DNA from 3 places in the Serratia sp. C2(1) genome. Region 1 is predicted to be linked to each of the others. Evidence: riboswitches for the same ligand, from Rfam matches in the RefSeq annotation. Region 1 holds a riboswitch; each other region holds the start of a gene.

Region 1 (6,945 bases):
AGCTCGACAGGCCTGGCATACGCATTGCGGTGGGCCAGGGCGCGGCCTATGACCTGTACCTGTCGCGCACCTTAAAGCAGGCGCAGCTGGTGCGTGCGGAGACCTCGCCGGCCGCGATCACCTTATTCTTCGAGCAAGCGTTGGACGCCGCTGCGGGCGTGCGTCAACCGCTGCTTGCCGCCGCTGCCGCGAACCCGGGCTACCGGGTGCTGGACGGGCACTTTACCGCGATTCACCAGGCGATGGCGGTGCCGCGTGGTAAAGAGCAGGGGGCAGCCTATGTGCGCTGTTTTGTGGAAAGATGCAAGGCCAGCGGGTTGGTGCAGCAGGCGCTCAAGCGCAGCGGCCAGGGCGATGTGACGGTGGCGCCAGCGGCGTGAGGCGGTTGGCAACGGGTTTTTGTGGTTCAAGGGGAGGGGCGCTGCAGACAGCCCCCCCCGCGAATAACCCTTAATGCAGTTCCACGGCGTATTGCGCCACCGGGGTGATTTTCTTGATCAGCTTATTGTCGAACAGGAACTGTTCGTAAGCCTGGTAGCGCGCGGTGTCCAGCCTGGCCGGATCGGTGGCGAACAGCGGCAAAGTTGTCTGCCACGCCTGCTTGTTCAGTTCGGTGTTCAGCTCCGGATGGGTTTTGGCGAAGGCCAGCCAGGTTTCCTGTGGGTGAGCCTGCAGGTAATCGTTGCCTTTTTTCAGCGCGGCGAGGAATTTCCTGATCTTCGGCTCGGCTACCGCGTCGCGGTTGGCGACGATGATCAGTTCGTCATAGGCCGGCACGCCGTAGTCCTCGACGTTGAACACCACCGGATTTTTCCCCTGCAGTTTCAGCTCCAGCGCTTCAATGTTGCGATAACCGCCGATCACCGCATCGACCTGGCCCGCTAGCAGGGCGCTGGTCAGTTGGAAATTGACGTTAATCAGCTTCATGTCGTTCGGGTCAAGATGCGCATGTTTGGCCATGGTGGCCAGCGTGGCCTGCTCGATGCCGCTGACGGAATAGCCGATTTTTTTGCCCTTGAGATCCGCCGGCGAGGTGATGCTTTTATCCAGTGTCATCAGGGTATTGAGCGGCGAGTTAATCAGGGTGCCTACACGCACCAACGGCAGGCCCTGATCGGCGAAGAAGTGCAATTGCGGCTGATAGGTGATGGCAAGATCGGCCTGTTTTGCCGCCACCAGGCGCGGCGGCAGCGCAGGATCGGAAGGGGACACAATCTTGACCTCGAGGCCTTCGGCCTTGAAGGCGCCAATTTGCTCGGCCACCATGATGGGTGCGTGATCGGGATTGATATACCAGTCGAGCACCAGCGTCAGTTTTTCGGCGGCGGCAGCATTGCCGGCCAGAGCGGCGCTGAGCATCAGCCCGCAGAAGGTTTGCTTGATCATTTCTTACCCCAGTCGTTAAAAAGTTATCAGTCGTTTTCCGGCGCCCAGGCGATCAGGCGCAGCAGCAGCGCATCCACCGTCATCCACAGCAAGACGGTCATCAGCACCAGAATAAACAGCGCGGCAAAGCAGACGTCGGTCTGCATGCGCGCGTTGGCGTTCAGCATCACGTAGCCCAACCCTTCCGCCGAGCCGACCCATTCGCCGATAATCGCGCCGATGGGGGCGACGGCGGCGGCCATGCGCAACCCGGAACCAAAGGCCGGCAGCGCCGCCATCAGCCGCACATGCCGCAGTTGTGCCCAGGGGGAAGCGCCCATGGTGCGGGCCAGATCGAGATAATCGTTATTGACCCGGCGCAGCCCATCAAAGAACGCGGAGGTGACCGGGAAGAAGATCACCAGTACCGCCATCGCCACTTTGGCGCTCATGCCGAAGCCGAACCACAGCACCAGCAGCGGTGCCAGCGCAAACACCGGTATCGCCTGGCTGGTCAGTACCAGTGGCATCAGCCAGCGTTGCAGCCGGGGTGAATAGATCATGCACAGCGCCAGCGCCGCGCCGAGCAACACCCCAATCCCCAGCCCGCAGGCAATCTCCGAGGCGGTGATCAGCGTGTGATAAGCGAGATAGGCGCGCCCGCTCCACAGCGCCTGCGCTACCGCAGAAGGCGAAGGCAGCAAAAAAGCGGGAATATCTCCCAACGTGATGAGCCACCACAGCAGCAACAAACCAGCGAACACCGTCAGGCTGCGGCGCACCCGCGGCAGGCGGTTTTCAACCCGTAGCGTCATTCGGCGGCCCTCATCAGTTGCGCCAACAGTTCGCCCTGGCTTTTCAGCAGATGGGGATTGTCCGGCGCGCGCGGCGGCAGGCCGCCGATGACATGCGTATCGTCAATGCCGGCGGGGTAGCGGGAAAGCACCAGCAGGCGATGGCTCAGACGGCAGGCTTCCATCGGGTCATGGGTAATCAACAGTACGGTATGCTGCGCCAGCAGCTCGGCCGCCAGGGTTTGGATCATGGCGCGGGTGATGGCGTCCAGCGCCGAGAAGGGCTCGTCCATCAGTACAATCGGCTGGCGTTCATACAGCGTGCGTGCGATGGCGGCGCGCTGGCGCATACCGCCGGACAAGGCCGAGGGCAGGGCTTTGGCGTAACCGCTCAGCCCCACGCGCTCGAGCAGATGCCCGGCCCATTCCCGGTCGGCTTTTTCGCCGCGCAGCCGCGCACCGAGGCTGATATTTTCGGCGACGGTCAGCCACGGATAGAGCAGGTCTTTTTGCCCCATATAGGCGATGCGGCCGGCTATCGGCAGGCCATCGCTGCCGGTCACTTCACCGGCGGTGGGCAGCATCAGCCCGGCGATAATCTTCAGCAGGCTGGTTTTGCCCGTGCCGCTGGCGCCGAGCAGGGCGACAACGCTGCCGCCGGCAATATCGAAACTCAGCCGATCGAAAATCACCTGCCGGCCAAAGCGCAGGCTGAGATCCCGCACCTGAATGCCGGGCGGCGCGATGCGGTCACTCATGAGGCGTTCAACCCCATCTGCCAGAAGGCGGACTCCAGCCGGGTGGCGGTGGTGAAAATCTCCGCAAGCTCGGCAAAGCGGCTTTCTGCGCCACGCTGGTGGCCCACGCTCTCCAGCAGATCGAGAGCCGCCTGCACGCCGGCCAGATAGTTTTTATCGCCATAGTTGCGGATCCACGAGGCGTAAGGATTGCCCTCCATCACCGTCGCCGGGTCGTCAAGCAGGCGCAGACCAATCTCGGCATAGCCTGCGACGCAAGGCATCAGCGCGGCCAGCAGATCCAGCGCATCGCCGGAGTGGCCGATATCGAGCACATAGCGGGTGTAGTTCAGGGTTTCCGTCGCCTCGGGTTCGGCGGCAATCTCGGGTTCGCCCAGCCCCCAACCGGCGCAGTAAGCCAGGTGCAAAGGCAGTTCGGCGACGATGGCATTGAGCGAAGCGGTGGCCGCGCGCATCTCCGGCAGCGTGCGTAGCTTGCTGACCAGCAGGGCGTAGGCGCGGGCGAAATGGATCAGGAACAGGTAATCCTGGGTCAGATAGCGGCGGAATGCGGATTCAGGCAGCGTGCCGGCGGCCAGTTGCCGAATAAAAGGGTGGGCAACGTAGTCCTGCCAGTCCGCGCCTGCCTGTTGGCGCAGCCGTCCGTAAAGACCGTTATCGAAAAGGGGAGTAAACATGGGACCTCCAAAAGTGAGTGGAGATCCGGGCGCGCTGAGGTATGAACAGGCAATGACCGAGAGCGTGATTGCCGACCCGTCCCTTCGCTGGCATGACCCAGATCAGGTTCAAAGGGTTCGGCTTGCGCCATCTCAGCCCGTAACAGGACACCCCTCGGAGGAGCCTGTTATACGATATTTGCTTTTTGATTACAATGCTCGGGCGAGGGGGATCGGCGGGGGCGGCAATTGGTTCGTTTAGTGCGATTCGCGACGATTTTTCTGGCACCGGCGGCGGCATTTTTGCACTGTAATCCGGTAACGTTGACTCTGAGGAACACTCCCATGAAGAAGATCGGCTTTCTCTCTTTTGGTCACTGGACGCCTTCGGCACAGTCCGGTACTCGTTCTGCGGCGGATGCGCTGCTGCAATCCATCGATCTTGCAGTCGCTGCAGAGGCGCTCGGGGCGGACGGTGCCTATTTCCGCGTGCATCACTTCGCCCGCCAGCTCAGCTCCCCGTTCCCGCTGCTGGCCGCCGTCGGCGCCAAAACCCAACGCATTGAGATCGGTACCGGCGTGATTGATATGCGCTATGAAAACCCGCTTTATATGGTGGAAGACGCCGGAGCCGCCGATCTGATTTCAGGCGGACGGCTGCAACTCGGCATCAGCCGCGGTTCGCCCGAGCAGGTTATCGAAGGCTGGCGCTATTTTGGCTATACGCCCGCAGAGGGCGAGACCGAGGCCGATATGGCCCGTCGCCACACCGAGGTGCTGCTCGATGCGCTGCGCGGTGAGGGCTTCGCCGAGCCGAACCCGCAGCCGATGTTCCCCAATCCGCCGGGGCTGCTGCGCATCGAACCCTTTTCCGCCGGCCTGCGCGACCGCATCTGGTGGGGCGCCAGCTCCAACGCCACCGCGGTGTGGGCGGCAAAACTGGGGATGAACCTGCAAAGCTCGACGCTGAAAAACGACGAAACCGGCGAGCCTTTCCACATTCAGCAGGCCAAGCAGATCCGCGCTTACCGCGCCGCCTGGAAAGAAGCGGGCCACCCGCGCGAGCCGCGCGTGTCGGTCAGCCGCAGCATCTTTGCGCTGATGAACCAGCAGGATCGCAGCTACTTCGGCGGCAGCGGCAAGGAAGGCGATCAGGTCGGGTATATCGACCAGCAAACCCGGGCGATTTTCGGCCGCAGCTACGCCGCCGAGCCGGAAGAACTGATCAAACAGCTGGCGCAGGACGAAGCCATTGCCGAAGCGGACACCTTGCTGTTAACCGTGCCTAACCAGTTGGGCGTCGATTACAACGCGCACGTGATTGAGTCGATCCTCACCCATGTCGCCCCGGCGCTGGGCTGGCGTTGATGTCTCAACAATAAAGGAGGCAGGCCATGTCTCGTATTTTCATTACCGGCTCGGCGGACGGGTTGGGGCGCGCGGCGGCGGCAACCCTGCTGGGCGAAGGCCATCAGGTGATCGTTCATGCGCGTGAGCCGGGCCGGCTCCACGGCGTGCGCGATTTGCTGGACCGCGGCGCGCTGGCGGTCACCGGCGATTTGTCTGATCTGCAGCAGACCCGAGAGGTGGCCGAACAGGTGAACCGCATCGGACGTCCGGATGCGGTCATTCACAATGCCGGCGTTTTCACCGGGCCGCAGGTGCTGGCGGTCAACGTGATCGCGCCTTATCTGTTGACGGCGCTTATCGCTCGCCCGGCGCGGTTGGTATATCTGAGCAGCAGCATGCATTTCGACGGTCGCGCGGCGCTCGAAAAAGTGGACTGGAGTGGGCGCACCCCCGTCTCCTATTCGGACAGCAAACTGTGGGTGACGGCGCTCGCCGCCGCCGTGGCCCGCCGCTGGCCGGACGTGGTCAGCAGTGCGGTCGATCCCGGTTGGGTGCCGACCAAGATGGGCGGCGAAAACGCCCCCGACGATCTGCGCCTGGGGCACCTGACGCAGGAGTGGTTGGTGACCCGCGCAGATGCGCAGGCCGGCGTTTCCGGCGGTTATTGGCATCACCAGCGCCGCCTGGAGCCGCATGCCGCCGCGCGCGATCCGGCTTTTCAGGATGCGCTGTTGGCGGTACTCGAACGCGTTACCGGCGTTGCTCTGGCGATATCCTGAGCGGAAAATCGATGGCGGCCAGGGTGGCATGAAATGCGCGTTGTTGACTTATTTTGCTCAAATTGTATTTTAAGGCCATGCATACATTTCTGATTATCGTCCCCGAAGGGGGCATGCTGTTTGAGTCGGCGGGTATCGCCGACATCCTGATGCAAGCCAACCGCTTGAGGCCCAACGACGCTCCGCTTTATCGGATCGAAGTCGCTACCACGCAATCTCATCGGGTGGTGCATGGGTCGTCCGGATTGAATTTGCTGGCCGATCATCGCCTTGCCGATCTCGACCCTGAACAGAAACGTGACACTGTCATTGTCACCGGAAAAGGGGCGACCGAGGAAGAAGGCGCGTTTGTTGCAGGCTGGCTCCGCCGCGCCGCCCCCAACGCACGCCGCATCGCTTCCGTTTGCGGCGGGGCCTTGCTGCTTGCCGAAGCCGGTTTGCTCGAAGGACGCCGGGCGACGACGCACTGGCGCTTGCTGGATACCCTGCAATCTCGTTTCCCGAAGGTGAAGGTCGAAAACGGGCCGATCTACGTTCAGGACGGGCCGGTCTGGACCTCCGGCGGCGTCAGCTCCGGTTTCGATCTCACCCTGGCGCTGGTTGAAGACGATTACGGTTTTATTCAGGCGCGCGAAGTGGCGCAAGATCTGGTGATGTTTCTTCGCCGCCCCGGCGGCCAGTTGCAGTTCAGCCGCTATCCGTTGAATCAGGCCAAAACGCCTGGCCCGATCCGCGATCTCCAGTCCTGGATCCTGGAAAACCTGGACGGCGATCTTTCCGTTGAGAAACTGGCCGAAAGGGTCGCCATGAGCCCGCGAAACTTTACGCGCGTGTTCACCCGCGAGACCGGTATTTCCCCCGCCAAATTCGTCGAAGAAGGGCGTTTGCATACCGCCAGGCAGCGTCTGGAGCAGAGTGCGGAAGGTATCGAGCATATCGCCGTGACCACCGGCTTCGGCAATGGCCTCAACCTGAGGCGCGTGTTCGAAAGAAACCTGCAGCTGACGCCTACCGAGTACCGCGATCGTTTTCATTCCCGCAATTTGGCGTAAATTGATCTGTAAACGTCATTTACGCCAAGCGTCTCTCCCGGCTAGATTGGCAGGCAGAGACAATAACGAAGGAGTAGATCATGGTCAAAGTAGGCATTAACGGTTTCGGCAGAATCGGGCGCAATGTTTTACGTGCGGCGTTAGGGCGCAGTGACTTTCAGGTAGTCGCGATCAACGATTTGACCGACAGC
Region 2 (6,945 bases), on a different contig from region 1:
GCGATCGAGCTCGAGCAGTTGACGCACCGAGCCCATATCCTGCGGCATCGTCTGACGCACCAGCCACACCGGCAGCCCTTCCCACTCGCCAATGGTGCGCGCCATTCGCCCCTGCAGGGAAAACGCCGCCGCCGAACCGAACGGCAATTCACCGTGCGGTAACCAAAGTTTGCTTTCATGGCTGACGATCCACCAGCCATTTTCATTACCCGTTAATGCAAGTTCCATATCGTTGTTGCACAACCTCAGCTTCACTGGCACTCTACAAATCGGCCTTGTTACATTTTAATAACTTACTGTTACTTTTTATTACTTACGGAGTCAAACATGCTCAACCGTTTGGAAAGCCTGACTCAGCGCGTTGGTGGTAGTAATGAATTAGTTGATCAATGGCTTCAGGCACGCAAGCAGTTGCTTGTCGCCTATTGCACCCTCGTGGGCATCAAACCGAACAAAGAAAAGCATACGCCGCTGAATGAAAAAGCGCTGGAGAACTTTTGCCATAATTTGGTGGATTATCTCTCTGCCGGGCATTTTCATATCTATGACAGAATTATCAAACAAGTGGAAGGCGCACCCAGTCCGAAAATGGCGCTATCGGTGAACATCTACCCCAAACTTTGGGTCAATACCGAGCAGATCATGGCTTTCCACGATCGCTATACCGAAGTAGATATCGATCAGGACGTGTGCATGGAACTCCACCAGGCGCTGTCGGATATCGGCGAAACGCTTGCTGCACGTTTTACCCTGGAAGATAAGTTGATCCAACTGGCGACGGAAGCCTCGCAGCAACCTCTGTCGGATAAAGCACTGGATCAGACGCGTTAGAATTTTGTAGTTTTTTTTATTATCCCTCCTATACTGGAGGGCATCTTGTCGGAGTGCCTAGCGCTGATTTGCTCATCAAATTGGCCAGGCTGAGACCGTTAATTCGGGATCCGCGGAACCTGATCGGGTTAATACCCGCGAAGGGAACAAGAGTAATCTATCGCCACAGGCAGGGCTTCCCGAACGGGGATACCCCCGCCTTGCCGGCCAGCATCATTACTCCCTCCGAGCTCCAGACAAGCAATTTTCCCAACTCATTACACTGGTAGGAATTTGCTATGTCTAACGTTAAAAAACCACGCGCTCGTAAAGAGCAGCGCGAAGAAGCCCAGCAGTTTATCGACACTCTGCAGGGCGTATCCTTTCCCAATTCACACCGCATCTATCTGCAAGGCTCGCGCAGCGATGTGCGGGTCCCGATGCGTGAAATCCAGCTCAGCCCGACGCTGATTGGCGGCGACAAAAACAACCCGCAATACGAGCAGAACGAAGCTATCCCGGTATACGACACCGCCGGCCCGTACGGCGATCCGCAATCCGAACTCGATGTGCACCGCGGCCTGGCGAAACTGCGCGCCGGCTGGATCGAAGAACGTGGCGATACCGAGGCCCTCAAAGGCGTCAGTTCCGGGTTCACCCAGCAGCGCCTGGCGGACGAAGGGCTGGATCATCTGCGCTTCGAGCATCTGCCGCAGCCGCGCAAAGCTCAGACGGGCAAATGCGTCACCCAGTTGCACTACGCGCGCGCCGGCATCGTCACCCCGGAAATGGAATTCATCGCCATCCGCGAAAACATGGGCCGTGAGCGCATCCGTGGTGAAGTGTTGCGCCACCAGCATCCCGGCCAAAGCTGGGGCGCTAACCTGCCGCAAAACATCACGCCGGAATTCGTTCGTCAGGAAGTGGCCGCCGGACGTGCCATCATCCCCGCCAATATCAACCACCCGGAAGCCGAACCGATGATCATCGGCCGTAACTTCCTGGTGAAGGTCAACGCCAATATCGGCAATTCCGCAGTGACTTCGTCGATTGAAGAAGAAGTGGAGAAGCTGGTGTGGTCCACCCGCTGGGGTGCGGACACCGTGATGGATTTGTCCACCGGCCGCTATATCCACGAAACCCGCGAATGGATCCTGCGCAATAGCCCGGTACCGATCGGTACGGTGCCGATCTATCAGGCGTTGGAAAAAGTGAACGGTGTGGCGGAGAATCTGACCTGGGAAATGTTCCGCGATACGCTGCTGGAGCAGGCCGAGCAAGGCGTCGACTACTTCACTATCCATGCCGGTGTGCTGCTGCGTTACGTGCCGATGACCGCCAAACGCCTGACCGGCATCGTCTCCCGTGGCGGTTCGATCATGGCCAAATGGTGCCTGTCGCATCATCAGGAAAACTTCCTGTATCAACACTTCCGCGAAATTTGTGAAATCTGCGCCGCCTATGACGTATCGCTGTCGCTGGGTGACGGCCTGCGCCCCGGCTCGATTCAGGACGCCAACGACGAAGCGCAGTTCGCCGAACTGCACACGCTGGGCGAACTGACAAAAATTGCCTGGGAATATGACGTGCAGGTGATGATCGAGGGCCCTGGCCACGTGCCGATGCAGATGATCCGCCGCAACATGACCGAAGAGCTGGAACACTGCCACGAAGCGCCGTTCTATACCCTGGGCCCGCTGACTACCGATATTGCACCGGGTTATGACCACTTCACCTCCGGCATAGGGGCCGCGATGATCGGCTGGTTCGGCTGCGCCATGCTGTGCTACGTCACGCCGAAGGAACACCTCGGTCTGCCAAACAAAGAAGACGTGAAGCAGGGATTGATCACCTACAAAATTGCCGCCCACGCCGCCGACCTGGCCAAAGGGCATCCGGGCGCGCAAATCCGCGATAACGCCATGTCCAAAGCTCGCTTCGAATTCCGCTGGGAAGATCAATTCAACCTGGCGCTCGATCCCGCCACCGCCCGAGCCTACCACGACGAAACCCTGCCGCAGGAATCCGGAAAAATCGCCCACTTCTGCTCAATGTGCGGGCCGAAGTTCTGCTCGATGAAGATCTCGCAAGAGGTCCGCGACTACGCCGCCGCGCAGGAGGCTGCCAAGCCGATAGAGGTGCAGCTAACCGGCATGGAGAAGATGTCAGCCGAGTTCCGCTCACGGGGTAGCGAGTTGTACCACAGCGCCGATACCCTGCAGGAGGAGATGAACAATGACTGAAATCGCCACGCCTTTCCCCGCCACGCCGCACAGGCTGGGATTATACCCGGTCGTCGACAGCGTTGAATGGATTGCCCGCCTGCTGGAGGCGGGCGTGACCACGATCCAGCTGCGCATCAAGGATTTGCCGGATGAACAGGTCGAGGATGATATCGCCGCCGCCATTGCCCTCGGCAAGCGCTATCACGCCCGGCTATTTATCAACGATTACTGGCAACTGGCGATCAAGCACGGCGCCTATGGCGTGCACCTCGGCCAGGAAGATTTGGATACCACCGATCTGGCGGCAATCCATCGGGCAGGATTACGGCTTGGCGTATCCACTCATGACGATGCCGAATTAGCCCGGGCGATAGCGGTGAAACCTTCCTATATCGCACTGGGGCACATCTTCCCGACCCAGACCAAAGAGATGCCTTCCGAGCCCCAAGGCCTGGCTGAGCTGAAACGCCATGTCGCCGGACTGGGTGACTATCCAACGGTAGCGATCGGCGGGATCGGGATTGATCGCGTGACGGCGGTGCTGGATTGCGGCGTCGGCAGCGTGGCGGTGGTTAGCGCCATCACCAAGGCACCGGACTGGCGTGCGGCCACCGCGCAGCTTTTGCAACTGATCGAAGGCAAGGAGTGATTCGATGCTTAACGATCAAGAATTTCTGCGCTACAGCCGCCAGCTGCTGTTGGAGGACGTAGGTCCGCAAGGCCAGGAAAAGCTTAAGCAGGCATCGGTTTTGCTGGTCGGCCTGGGGGGACTAGGTTCCCCCGCCGCGCTCTACCTGGCCGCTGCCGGCGTCGGTAAGCTGCTGTTGGCCGATGACGATACGCTGCACATCACCAATCTGCAGCGTCAGGTCCTTTACCGCAGCACCGACATTTCCAAAGGCAAAGCCGCTCTGGCACAGCGTCAGTTGCAAGCGTTGAACCCGATGGTCGAATCCATCGCGCTGGAACAGCGTTTACAGGGGGAAAGCTTGCAAGACGCCGTGGGGCGCGCCGATCTGATCCTGGATTGCAGCGATAACATGACAACCCGCCATGCCGTGAACGCCGCCTGTATCGCCGCCGGCAAACCGCTGATCAGCGGCAGCGCGGTGGGTTTCAGCGGCCAGTTGCTGGTGATTGAACCGCCTTATGCCCACGGTTGCTACGCCTGCCTGTACCCAGAACACACCGAGCCGCAACGCAACTGCCGCACCGCAGGCGTACTCGGCCCGGTGGTCGGCGTCATTGGCACCCTGCAGGCGCTGGAGGCGATAAAAATGCTGGCGGGAATGCCTTCATCACTCAGCGGCAAGTTACGGCTGTTCGATGGTAAACAGCAAAGCTGGAGTACGTTGCAGCTCAGCCAGGCCAGCACCTGCCCGGTATGCGGAGGCGCAGCATGAAAGTCCGGCTGAATGACCAACCGCTGGAGCTGGCGCAACCACTGAGCGTCGCCACCCTGCTTGAGCAGTTGGAGCGCCACCAGCCAGGTACCGCACTGGCTATTAACCAAACTATCATCCCGCGTGCCGACTGGGCTAACCACCAGGTACAGGACGGTGATGACATCCTGCTGTTCCAAGCGATTGCCGGAGGCTGACATGCTGCAAATCGCCGATACCACCTTTACTTCACGCCTGTTTACCGGCACCGGCAAATTCGCCACTCCTGCGCTGATGCTGGACGCGCTGCAAGCCTCCGGTTCGCAGTTAGTGACCATGGCAATGAAGCGCGTTGACCTGCGTGGCGGCAATGATGCCATTCTTGCGCCGCTGCAACAGTTGGGCGTGCGCCTGCTGCCCAACACGTCCGGCGCCAAAACTGCCGCTGAAGCGGTGTTTGCCGCCCGCCTGGCACGCGAGGCACTTGGCACCCATTGGGTAAAACTGGAAATCCATCCCGACGTGAAATATCTGCTGCCGGACCCGATTGAAACTCTGAAAGCAGCAGAAACGTTGGTAAAAGAGGGCTTTGTAGTGTTGCCCTACTGCGGTGCCGATCCGGTGCTGTGCAAACGGTTGGAAGAAGTCGGTTGCGCGGCGGTAATGCCGCTTGGCGCGCCGATAGGCTCCAATCGCGGGCTCCGGACCCGCGACTTCCTGGAAATCATTATCGAACAGGCCAAAGTGCCCGTCGTGGTCGATGCCGGCATCGGTGCGCCAAGCCATGCGCTGGAGGCGATGGAGCTGGGCGCCGATGCGGTGCTGGTGAATACCGCCATCGCCGTGTCTCACGACCCGGTACAGATGGCGCGTGCATTCCGTTTGGCGCTGGAAGCCGGTGAGCTGGCGCGCCAGGCCGGGTTGGGCGGCCGCAGCCGCAGCGCGGTAGCCTCCAGCCCGCTGACCGCCTTCCTCACCCAAACCGGGGAGGCATTGTAATGGCAGATGATTTCAGTAGCCGCTGGCAGCAGCTCGATTGGGACGATATCTCGCTGCGCATCAACAGCAAAACCGCGCAGGATGTCGAACGGGCGCTCAAAGCGCAAAAATTGACGCGTGAAGATTTTATGGCGCTGATATCGCCCGCAGCTGCGCCCTACCTGGAACCGCTGGCGCAGCGTGCCCAACGGCTGACGCGCCAGCGCTTTGGCAATGTGGTCGGCTTCTATGTGCCGCTGTATCTGTCCAACCTGTGCGCCAACGACTGCACCTATTGCGGTTTCTCGATGAGCAATCGTATAAAACGTAAAACTCTGGATGCCACCGAGATCGAGCGCGAATGCCTGGCGATTAAGGCATTGGGTTTCGAGCATCTGTTGCTGGTCACCGGCGAGCACCAGACCAAAGTCGGCATGGACTATTTTCGCCGGCATATTCCAGCAATCCGCACCCACTTCAGTTCACTGATGATGGAAGTGCAACCGCTGGCGGAGGAAGAATATGCCGAACTGAAAGTGCTGGGATTGGACGCTGTGCTGGTGTATCAGGAAACCTATCATCCTGCCACTTACCTGCAACATCATTTGCGCGGGCAGAAACAGGATTTTCACTGGCGGCTGGCTACGCCGGATCGGCTCGGCCGTGCCGGGATCGACAAGATCGGCCTCGGCGCGCTGATTGGGCTTTCCAACAGTTGGCGCACCGACTGCTATATGTTGGCCGAACACCTGTTCTACCTGCAACAAACCTACTGGCAGAGCCGTTACTCAATTTCATTCCCACGTCTGCGCCCCTGCGCCGGCGGCATTGAGCCGGCATCTATCATGAGTGAATCGCAGTTAGTGCAGTTAATCTGCGCCTTTCGCCTGTTCGCGCCAGACGTAGAGCTTTCTCTGTCTACGCGCGAGTCGCCGTTCTTCCGTGATCATATGATCCCGCTGGCGATCAACAGCGTCAGCGCCGGCTCCAAGACCCAGCCCGGCGGCTACGCCGACGATGTACCGCCTGAACTGGAACAGTTCGAACCACATGATGGCCGCACACCGCAGCAGGTGTCACAGGCTATCAGTGCAGCCGGGTTGCAACCGGTGTGGAAAGACTGGGACGGATATTTGGGGCGTAGCGCGCAGTAATTTGCAATCTTTGCAGCCCGACAGGAAAAGCCATGGAAGCGCCGCGCAAAGCCTGCCAAGGCTGCTGGTACGGGAAATCAGTGCGGTTATAGTGGCGATGCTGGCTTCCGAATCCGGCACCAGCCGGAGCCGCTATTTTCTCAACGGCTCTGCTTACCAACCCCCGGATCGCGCCGGATGCCCTCCCGCGCGACTCCGGGACCTCCCAATGTCTGAATCCTCTCACATTCATCTCACCGCTCTTTTGACAAAACAAACTGGTTGGACCACATTTAAAATCTGATTGCTGAACCGGTCTGATAACTCTGCGGGATAACCACCATGAATCTGTATCTGCGACTGATCTGGGTTTTACTCTCATCGTGCTGGAAGCCACGCATGTCGATGGACGCTTTG
Region 3 (6,945 bases), 590 kb from region 1:
CTGGCCGGGCAGGCGATTCACGTGCTGAACCAGAGCATGATTTTTAGCGCACACCCGCAGGCCCACAGCCGGTTGGTGGGCTGTTATATGCTGTTTTACGCGGTGGGCAGTGGGTTGGGTGCCTTTGCCAGCACCCATGTCTACGCCGTGGCGGGTTGGCCCGGCGTGTGTTGGTTGGGGGCGGGCGTCAGCCTGGTCGCCTTGCTGTTCTGGTGGCTGACGCTGCGTGGCATGCCGGCCTCAGGCGCGGCGGTAGAGCAATGACAGCCGGAAACCCAGCGCGTCGCACAGCAACTGCGGTGAGGTAAAACCGCTTTCCGTCAGCAGCAATCGGGCGCGCTGCGCCGTTAGCGGATGCCAGTTGCTGCGGGTGCGTTCAATCACCTCACGTGCGCCGTCGAGGGAATGCCCGGCGCTTTGCAGCCAATGCTGATAGTGGCTGACCGGCAGGCCATCCGGCTGATAGTCGAACAGCAGCAGCGGCGCACCTGGCGACAACCGTGCGGCCAACTGTTGCAGGAAGGCCTGCTTGGCGCCGTCATCGGCAATAAAGTGCAGCACCAGCGAACAAACGGCGGCGTCGTGCAGCCCTTGCGGCGCCTGAGACAGCAGTTGCTGGTGGAAGGTGACTCGCGGTTCACAGCCTGCCATTTCCGCCTTGCTTCGTGCAGCCGCCAGCATGCCGGCGGAAGGTTCCACGGCGCTGAAAAGCCATTGCGGGCCGATATCCGCCAACGCAATCAGTTCGCTGCCGGTGCCGCAACCGGCCAGCAGCAGCCGCGCCTGCGGCGGTAACGTCTGCGCCAGGGTGGCGGTCAGCAGCGACTGGGCGAACTGATAGCCGGGTACCAGCGTCAGAATACGGCGATCGTAGTCCGCCGCCGCGGCGTCCGGGAAACGGGTATCCGTTTGATGTTGCATGTCCATTCCTTGAATAGCCTGTAAGAGATAAACCGGAGGATAGTCTTTAACGCAAATGAAATCCATTCGCATTATTGCATTGACGTTTGGCAGCGCTGAAAGGCTCTCGGCTCACAGCGGCTAACCCGGTTGTCCCTCTCTTAACCCACTCATTTCGCCATTCTTACCTTTAGGGTTTGTCTGGCGCCTCACACAAACCTAACCGCATGCATTAGCCAAACCGATTTAGCAATATAGCGACACGGCCACTCATCAGCCGCAGCGTGCCAAATTTTGCCGCGCTCATCGTGCTCCTGCCGCCGTCGTTCCCGGCATGGGGGAGCCTACTTGCTAAGAGGAAATCATTATGACAAACGTAAATTACAAACCGACCATTTGGACCCGCGCAGAGGCGCTGAAAGTCAACGAAAAGGATCCGACCACCACGCAACCTTTGGTGAGCGCCGATTTTCCGGTAATGAGTGACAGCGTGTTCATTTGGGACACCATGCCGCTGCGCACCCTGGATGGCACCGTGGTCTCCGTCAACGGCTGGTCAGTGATTTTGACGCTGACCGCCGATCGCCATCCGCATGACCCCCAGTATATTGATGGCAATGGCAATTACGACATCAAGCGTGACTGGGAAGATCGCCACGGCCGTGCACGCATGTGTTACTGGTATTCCCGTACCGGCAAAGACTGGATCTTCGGCGGCCGGGTGATGGCGGAAGGGGTTTCACCGACGACGCGTGAATGGGCCGGTACCCCGATCTTGTTGAATAACGAAGGCGACATCGACCTGTATTACACCTGCGTGACACCGGGTGCCACCATTGCCAAAGTGCGCGGCCGCATTGTGACGTCGGATGACGGCGTGCAACTGCAGGACTTCAACGAGGTGAAATCGCTGTTCGAGGCCGATGGGGTGTATTACCAGACCGAAGCGCAGAATGCCTACTGGAACTTCCGTGACCCAAGCCCGTTTATCGATCCGCAGGATGGCAAGCTGTATATGGTGTTCGAAGGCAACGTAGCCGGCGATCGCGGTTCGCATGTGGTTGGTCCGGATGAGTTGGGGCTGGTGCCGCCGGGCCATGAAGAGGTGGGCGGCGCACGTTTCCAGGTGGGCTGTATCGGCCTGGCGGTGGCGAAGGATCACAGCGGTGAAGAGTGGGAGATTTTGCCGCCGCTGGTCACGGCGGTGGGCGTCAACGATCAGACCGAACGCCCGCACTACGTGTTCCAGGACGGCAAGTATTACCTGTTCACCATCAGCCATAAGTTCACCTATGCCGAAGGGCTGACCGGGCCGGATGGGGTATACGGTTTTGTCAGCGATAGCCTGACCGGGCCTTACACGCCGATGAACGCCTCAGGCCTGGTACTGGGTAACCCGCCGGAACAGCCTTTCCAGACGTATTCGCACTGCGTGATGCCGAATGGTTTGGTGACGTCGTTTATCGACAGCGTGCCGACCGTCGGCGAAGATTACCGTATCGGCGGGACTGAGGCGCCAACGGTACGCATTGTGCTGGAAGGCGACCGTTCCTTTGTACGCGAGGTCTATGATTACGGTTATATCCCTGCGATGCAGGATATCGTTTTGCAAGGGTAACCCGCGGCTTGTAGCCTGAGCCGCTCCAGAGGCCTGACGATGTCAGGCCTTTTCAGGTTTGGTTCACAGCAGACAAGACTATTTTTTAGGCGAATGCAGCAGGTAGTATTCTTCGCCGCCGTCGTTGCCGGTGGTGATCTTTTGCCAGCCATGCTTATGGTAAAACGCCAGCGCCTTCTCGTTTTTCACCAGGCATTTCAGCGAGCCGGTCGCGGTAAAGGTTCGCTCCGCCGCTTGCAGCAGGGCCGTGCCGACGCCGCGTGGCGGCAAGTGAGGATCGACATACAGGTTGTGAATAAAGTTATCCTGGCGATAGATCGACACGAACCCCAGCAGTTTTCCCTGATCTTCCGCCACCCAGATATCCTCGCCCAGCGTCGAGCGGTCGAAATCCTCCAGCCGGTAATCTTCGGTATCGCGCCACGTGAACGCCGCCTTGCGCGCAGCCAGATAAAGGGTGCGCAAGAACGGGCGATCGGCTTCTCGGTAGGGTCTTGTTTGCATGGCAGCTCCTTTTTGTTTTTTGACACTATAGCGCGATTGACCTCACCGGCAGCAACCCCAATAATGGCCTCCTTGACTCGGGGTGCCCCAAGGGGCTGAGATTTTACCCGTATTACCTGATCTGGATTATGCCAGCGTAGGGAAGTCTCGGTGCCCCAACCGGTACCCGCCTTCTTGAACGCCGGTTGGGAGGAATATGTTCGCTCGACCTGATGCTTTACCCGGCGCCCGCGCCGCGGCCTGTCTGACCCAATTCAAACAACAGCCCCCGCTGATTCACTGCCTGACCAACGAAGTGGTGCAGGAGCTGACGGCTAACGTATTGCTGGCGCTTGGCGCTTCCCCGGCGATGGTGGTGGAACCGACCGAAGCGGCGCAGTTCAGCCAGATGGCGAGTGCCCTGTTAATCAACATCGGTACTCTCAATGCCTCGCGCGCCGAATCCATGCTGGTGGCGGTAGAAGCCGCCAATTTGGCGGGAACGCCCTGGACGCTGGATCCGGTGGCGGTAGGCGGGTTGGCGTACCGCACCGCCTTTGCCCGTCGTTTGCTGGGCGAGAAGCCGGCGGCGATCCGGGGCAACGCGTCTGAAATTATGGCGCTGAGCGGCCGGCAGAGCGCCGGGCGCGGCGTAGACAGCACCGACGACTCGCTGGCGGCTTTGCCGGCGGCACGGGAACTGGCGCAGCTCAGCGGCGCGGTGGTGGCGGTAACCGGCGTGGTGGATTACATCACCGATGGCCGGCGCGACTGGGCGGTCGCCGGTGGCGATGCGCTGATGACGCGGGTGGTGGGCACAGGTTGCGCGCTGTCGGCGGTGGTGGCGGCATTTTGCAGCCTGTCGGGCGATCGGCTGGACAACGTCGCGACCGCTTGCCGGGTGATGTCGCTTTGCGGCGAGCGGGCCACGCACCGGGCTACGGGGCCGGGCAGCTTTACCCCGGCGTTCCTCGACGCCCTGTATCAACTGCGTGCGGAGGAGCTGCAATGAAACGGATTAACGCTTTGACCATCGCCGGCACCGATCCGAGCGGCGGCGCCGGCATCCAGGCCGATCTGAAAGCCTTTTCTGCACTGGGGGCTTACGGCACTTCCGTGATCACCGCGCTGGTGGCGCAAAATACTCGTGGCGTACAGTCGGTATATAACATCGATCCGGCGTTTGTCGCCGCCCAGTTGGATTCGGTATTCAGCGACGTGCGCATCGACAGCGCCAAGATCGGCATGCTGGCCAACGCCGATATCGTGCAGGCGGTGGCCGAACGCCTGCGGCATTACCGGCCGCCGTTCGTGGTGCTGGACACGGTGATGCTGGCGAAAAGCGGCGATCCCCTGCTGGCGCCGGAGGCGGTAGAGTCTATCCGCCGCGAACTGCTGCCGCAGGTGTCGATCATCACGCCGAACCTGCCGGAGGCGGCGGCCCTGCTGGCGTGCGCCCCGGCGGAAAATGAGCAACAGATGCGCGAACAGGGCCGGGCGTTGCTGGCCATGGGGTGCCAGGCGGTGCTGATGAAGGGCGGCCACCTCAGCGAAAACGAAAGCCCGGACTGGTTGTTCAGCGCGGGGCAGGAACTGCGCTTCACTGCACCGCGCGTGGCGACTCGTCATACGCACGGCACCGGCTGCACGCTTTCCGCTGCGCTGGCTGCGTTGCGCCCGCGTCATGAAGACTGGGCCGGCACGGTCGCCGCCGCCAAGGACTATCTGCAAAAGGCATTGCAGCAGGCAGATACCCTGGAAGTGGGGCACGGTATCGGGCCGGTACATCATTTTCACGCGTGGTGGTGATTCAACTTTTTGTCGTTGTTGTGGTCAGACTGGATCCATGCCCGGCGCTCGCCGGGTACGAGCGGATTTAACCAAGGGAGAAGGCCATGACAGGACAAAACGCACTTCGCTGCGCCATCTTCGGCGCGTTACTCAGCCTCAGTGCGGGCAGCGTTGCCCAGCAGATTGTTACCACCTCGGACGTGATCCAGCAGCCGGGCTATCAAACCAGCTGGCAGAACATGGTGAAGGGGCAGGCTCGCCTGCCGGGCTGGGCGCGCAAGGGGATGGGCACTTCCACTCCGGCGCAAAGCCTGAGCTGGAAGGGGCAGAACTACCTGGTGGGCAATCTGTGCAAGCCGCACGACTGCGCCAACAACTTTTTGATCGTGGCGTTTAAAGAAGACAAATCCCAGGCCTGGGGCGTGCGCGTCGAGGTGGCAGATAAGCCGGAAGCGGTTGATCATCCGAAGCAGTACGCCAAATACCAATGGCTGGGCAAGCCGGACGAAAACATGAAGGCGCTGCTGAAAAAACAGTTCGAGAGCAATCCCGACTGGAAATAAAACGACCTGGGGCGCAACTGCCTGCGCCCCGAGGTAACGCACTCAGCCAATGCCGGCCTGATGCAGATCGTGCAGGTTGATCGCGCCCACCAGCACGCCATCCAGATTGACCACCGGCGCGGCGCTGATGTGCTGTTCGTGCAATGCCTCCAGCGCTTCTCCGGCGCGCCACTGTTCCGGCAAGCGGTAGCCGGGGCGGGTAATGGCCGGGCCCAACGCATCCTGCAGGCTATTGCCTTTCACCAGCCAGCGGCGCAGGTCGCCGTCGGTAAACACCCCCACCACTTTTTGCTGCGCATCGCACACCGGTACCAATCCCAGCCCGGTGCGGCTCAGTTCGAGCATCGCTTCCATCACATTGGCGTTTTCACTGACCTGCGGCAGGCGATCGCCGGTGCGCATCAGGTGGTGTACCCGATTCAACAGGCGTGCGCCCAGGCTGCCGCCCGGATGGGAACGGGCAAAGTCTTCGGCGTTGAACCCGCGTTGGCGCATCAATGCCATCGCCAGTGCGTCGCCCATCATCAGCGTATTGACCGCGCTGGAGGTGGGCGCCAGCCCCATCGGGCAGGCCTCACGTTCGACGCTGATGTCCAGCACGCAGGCGGCGGCCAGCGCCAGCGGCGACTCTTTGCCGCCGGTAATGGCGATCACCGGGATGTTATTTTCCGCCAACAGCGGCAAGATCAAATCCAGCTCCTTGGCGCGGCCGGAATAGGAGATAAACACCACCACGTCGTCGGCGCCGATCATGCCGAGATCGCCGTGCAGCGCCTCCGCAGGGTGGACGAAGAACGACGGAGTGCCGGTGCTGGCCAGCGAGGCGGCAATTTTTTTGCCGATATGGCCGGATTTGCCGATGCCGGAAATCACCGCCTTGCCCCGGCAGTTCAACAGCAGTTCGCAGGCGCAGACGAAATTGTCGTCCAGGCGCGCCAGCAGGCGCTGCGCTTCGGTCAGCTCAATTTCCAGCGTTTCGCGGGCAAAGGCCAGCAGGGCAGTAGCGTTACTCATCGGAATCTCCTACCAGAATGATATTGATGCCTTTCGCTTGCAGCGCGGCGAGGTAATCCGGATTGATGTTTTTATCGGTGATCAGCGTATCCACGGCGCTCAGGTCGCACACCACGTTTGGGCTTTTGCGGCCGAATTTCGACGAATCCACCAGCAGGATAATGCGGCTGGCAGCCTCGCACATCGCCTTGCTGACGTTGTGCACCTCGTTAAAGGTGGTGACGCCGGCGTTGAGATCGACCCCGTCCGCGCCAATAAACAGTTTGTCGAAGCTGAACTTCTGGAACGCCGACTCCGCCAGGCTGCCGTGGAACGAGGCCGATTTTTTGCGGTAGGTGCCGCCGGGCATCAGGATGGTTTGGTCGTTGTCCAGCTCCACCAGCGCGTTGACGATATGCAGGCTGTTGGTCATCACCGTGATGTTATTGAACTGCGCCAGATGCGGCACCATTTGCAGCACCGTGCTGCCGGCGTCGAAAATCAGCGAGTCGCCGTCGTTAATCAGCTTGATGGCGGCGTAAGCGATTTGGCGTTTCTTTTCGCTGTTGATATGGGTTTTACGGTCGATCGGCTGGT

The links. Region 1 has a riboswitch for thiamine pyrophosphate ahead of tenA (thiaminase II). Riboswitches for the same ligand answer to the same signal wherever they lie in the genome.
Region 2: it holds a riboswitch for thiamine pyrophosphate, as region 1 does, so the genes downstream of both, thiC (phosphomethylpyrimidine synthase ThiC) here and tenA (thiaminase II) in region 1, are expected to answer to the same signal.
Region 3: it holds a riboswitch for thiamine pyrophosphate, as region 1 does, so the genes downstream of both, thiM (hydroxyethylthiazole kinase) here and tenA (thiaminase II) in region 1, are expected to answer to the same signal.

The regions. Positions count from the first base shown of each region.
Region 1 covers NZ_JAZFBA010000001.1:783,125-790,069, forward strand. The annotation lists gene V2S86_RS03600 (ABC transporter substrate-binding protein) at 1-380, shown strand, start outside; gene V2S86_RS03605 (ABC transporter substrate-binding protein) at 451-1,386, opposite strand; gene V2S86_RS03610 (ABC transporter permease) at 1,413-2,180, opposite strand; gene V2S86_RS03615 (ABC transporter ATP-binding protein) at 2,177-2,917, opposite strand; gene tenA (thiaminase II) at 2,914-3,594, opposite strand; TPP riboswitch at 3,657-3,759, opposite strand; gene V2S86_RS03625 (LLM class flavin-dependent oxidoreductase) at 3,919-4,941, shown strand; gene V2S86_RS03630 (SDR family NAD(P)-dependent oxidoreductase) at 4,968-5,702, shown strand; gene V2S86_RS03635 (GlxA family transcriptional regulator) at 5,780-6,754, shown strand; gene gap (type I glyceraldehyde-3-phosphate dehydrogenase) at 6,835-6,945, shown strand, end outside.
Region 2 covers NZ_JAZFBA010000009.1:13,291-20,235, reverse strand. The annotation lists gene nudC (NAD(+) diphosphatase) at 1-228, opposite strand, end outside; gene rsd (sigma D regulator) at 328-831, shown strand; TPP riboswitch at 871-994, shown strand; gene thiC (phosphomethylpyrimidine synthase ThiC) at 1,110-3,053, shown strand; gene thiE (thiamine phosphate synthase) at 3,046-3,684, shown strand; gene V2S86_RS24885 (HesA/MoeB/ThiF family protein) at 3,689-4,438, shown strand; gene thiS (sulfur carrier protein ThiS) at 4,435-4,635, shown strand; gene V2S86_RS24875 (thiazole synthase) at 4,637-5,416, shown strand; gene thiH (2-iminoacetate synthase ThiH) at 5,416-6,549, shown strand; gene V2S86_RS24865 (thioesterase family protein) at 6,871-6,945, shown strand, end outside.
Region 3 covers NZ_JAZFBA010000001.1:191,696-198,640, forward strand. The annotation lists gene V2S86_RS00925 (MFS transporter) at 1-264, shown strand, start outside; gene V2S86_RS00930 (class I SAM-dependent methyltransferase) at 241-921, opposite strand; gene V2S86_RS00935 (glycoside hydrolase family 68 protein) at 1,268-2,518, shown strand; gene V2S86_RS00940 (GNAT family N-acetyltransferase) at 2,597-3,022, opposite strand; TPP riboswitch at 3,091-3,182, shown strand; gene thiM (hydroxyethylthiazole kinase) at 3,219-4,013, shown strand; gene thiD (bifunctional hydroxymethylpyrimidine kinase/phosphomethylpyrimidine kinase) at 4,010-4,810, shown strand; gene V2S86_RS00955 (inhibitor of vertebrate lysozyme family protein) at 4,897-5,355, shown strand; gene gutQ (arabinose-5-phosphate isomerase GutQ) at 5,398-6,369, opposite strand; gene srlR (glucitol operon DNA-binding transcriptional repressor SrlR) at 6,362-6,945, opposite strand, start outside.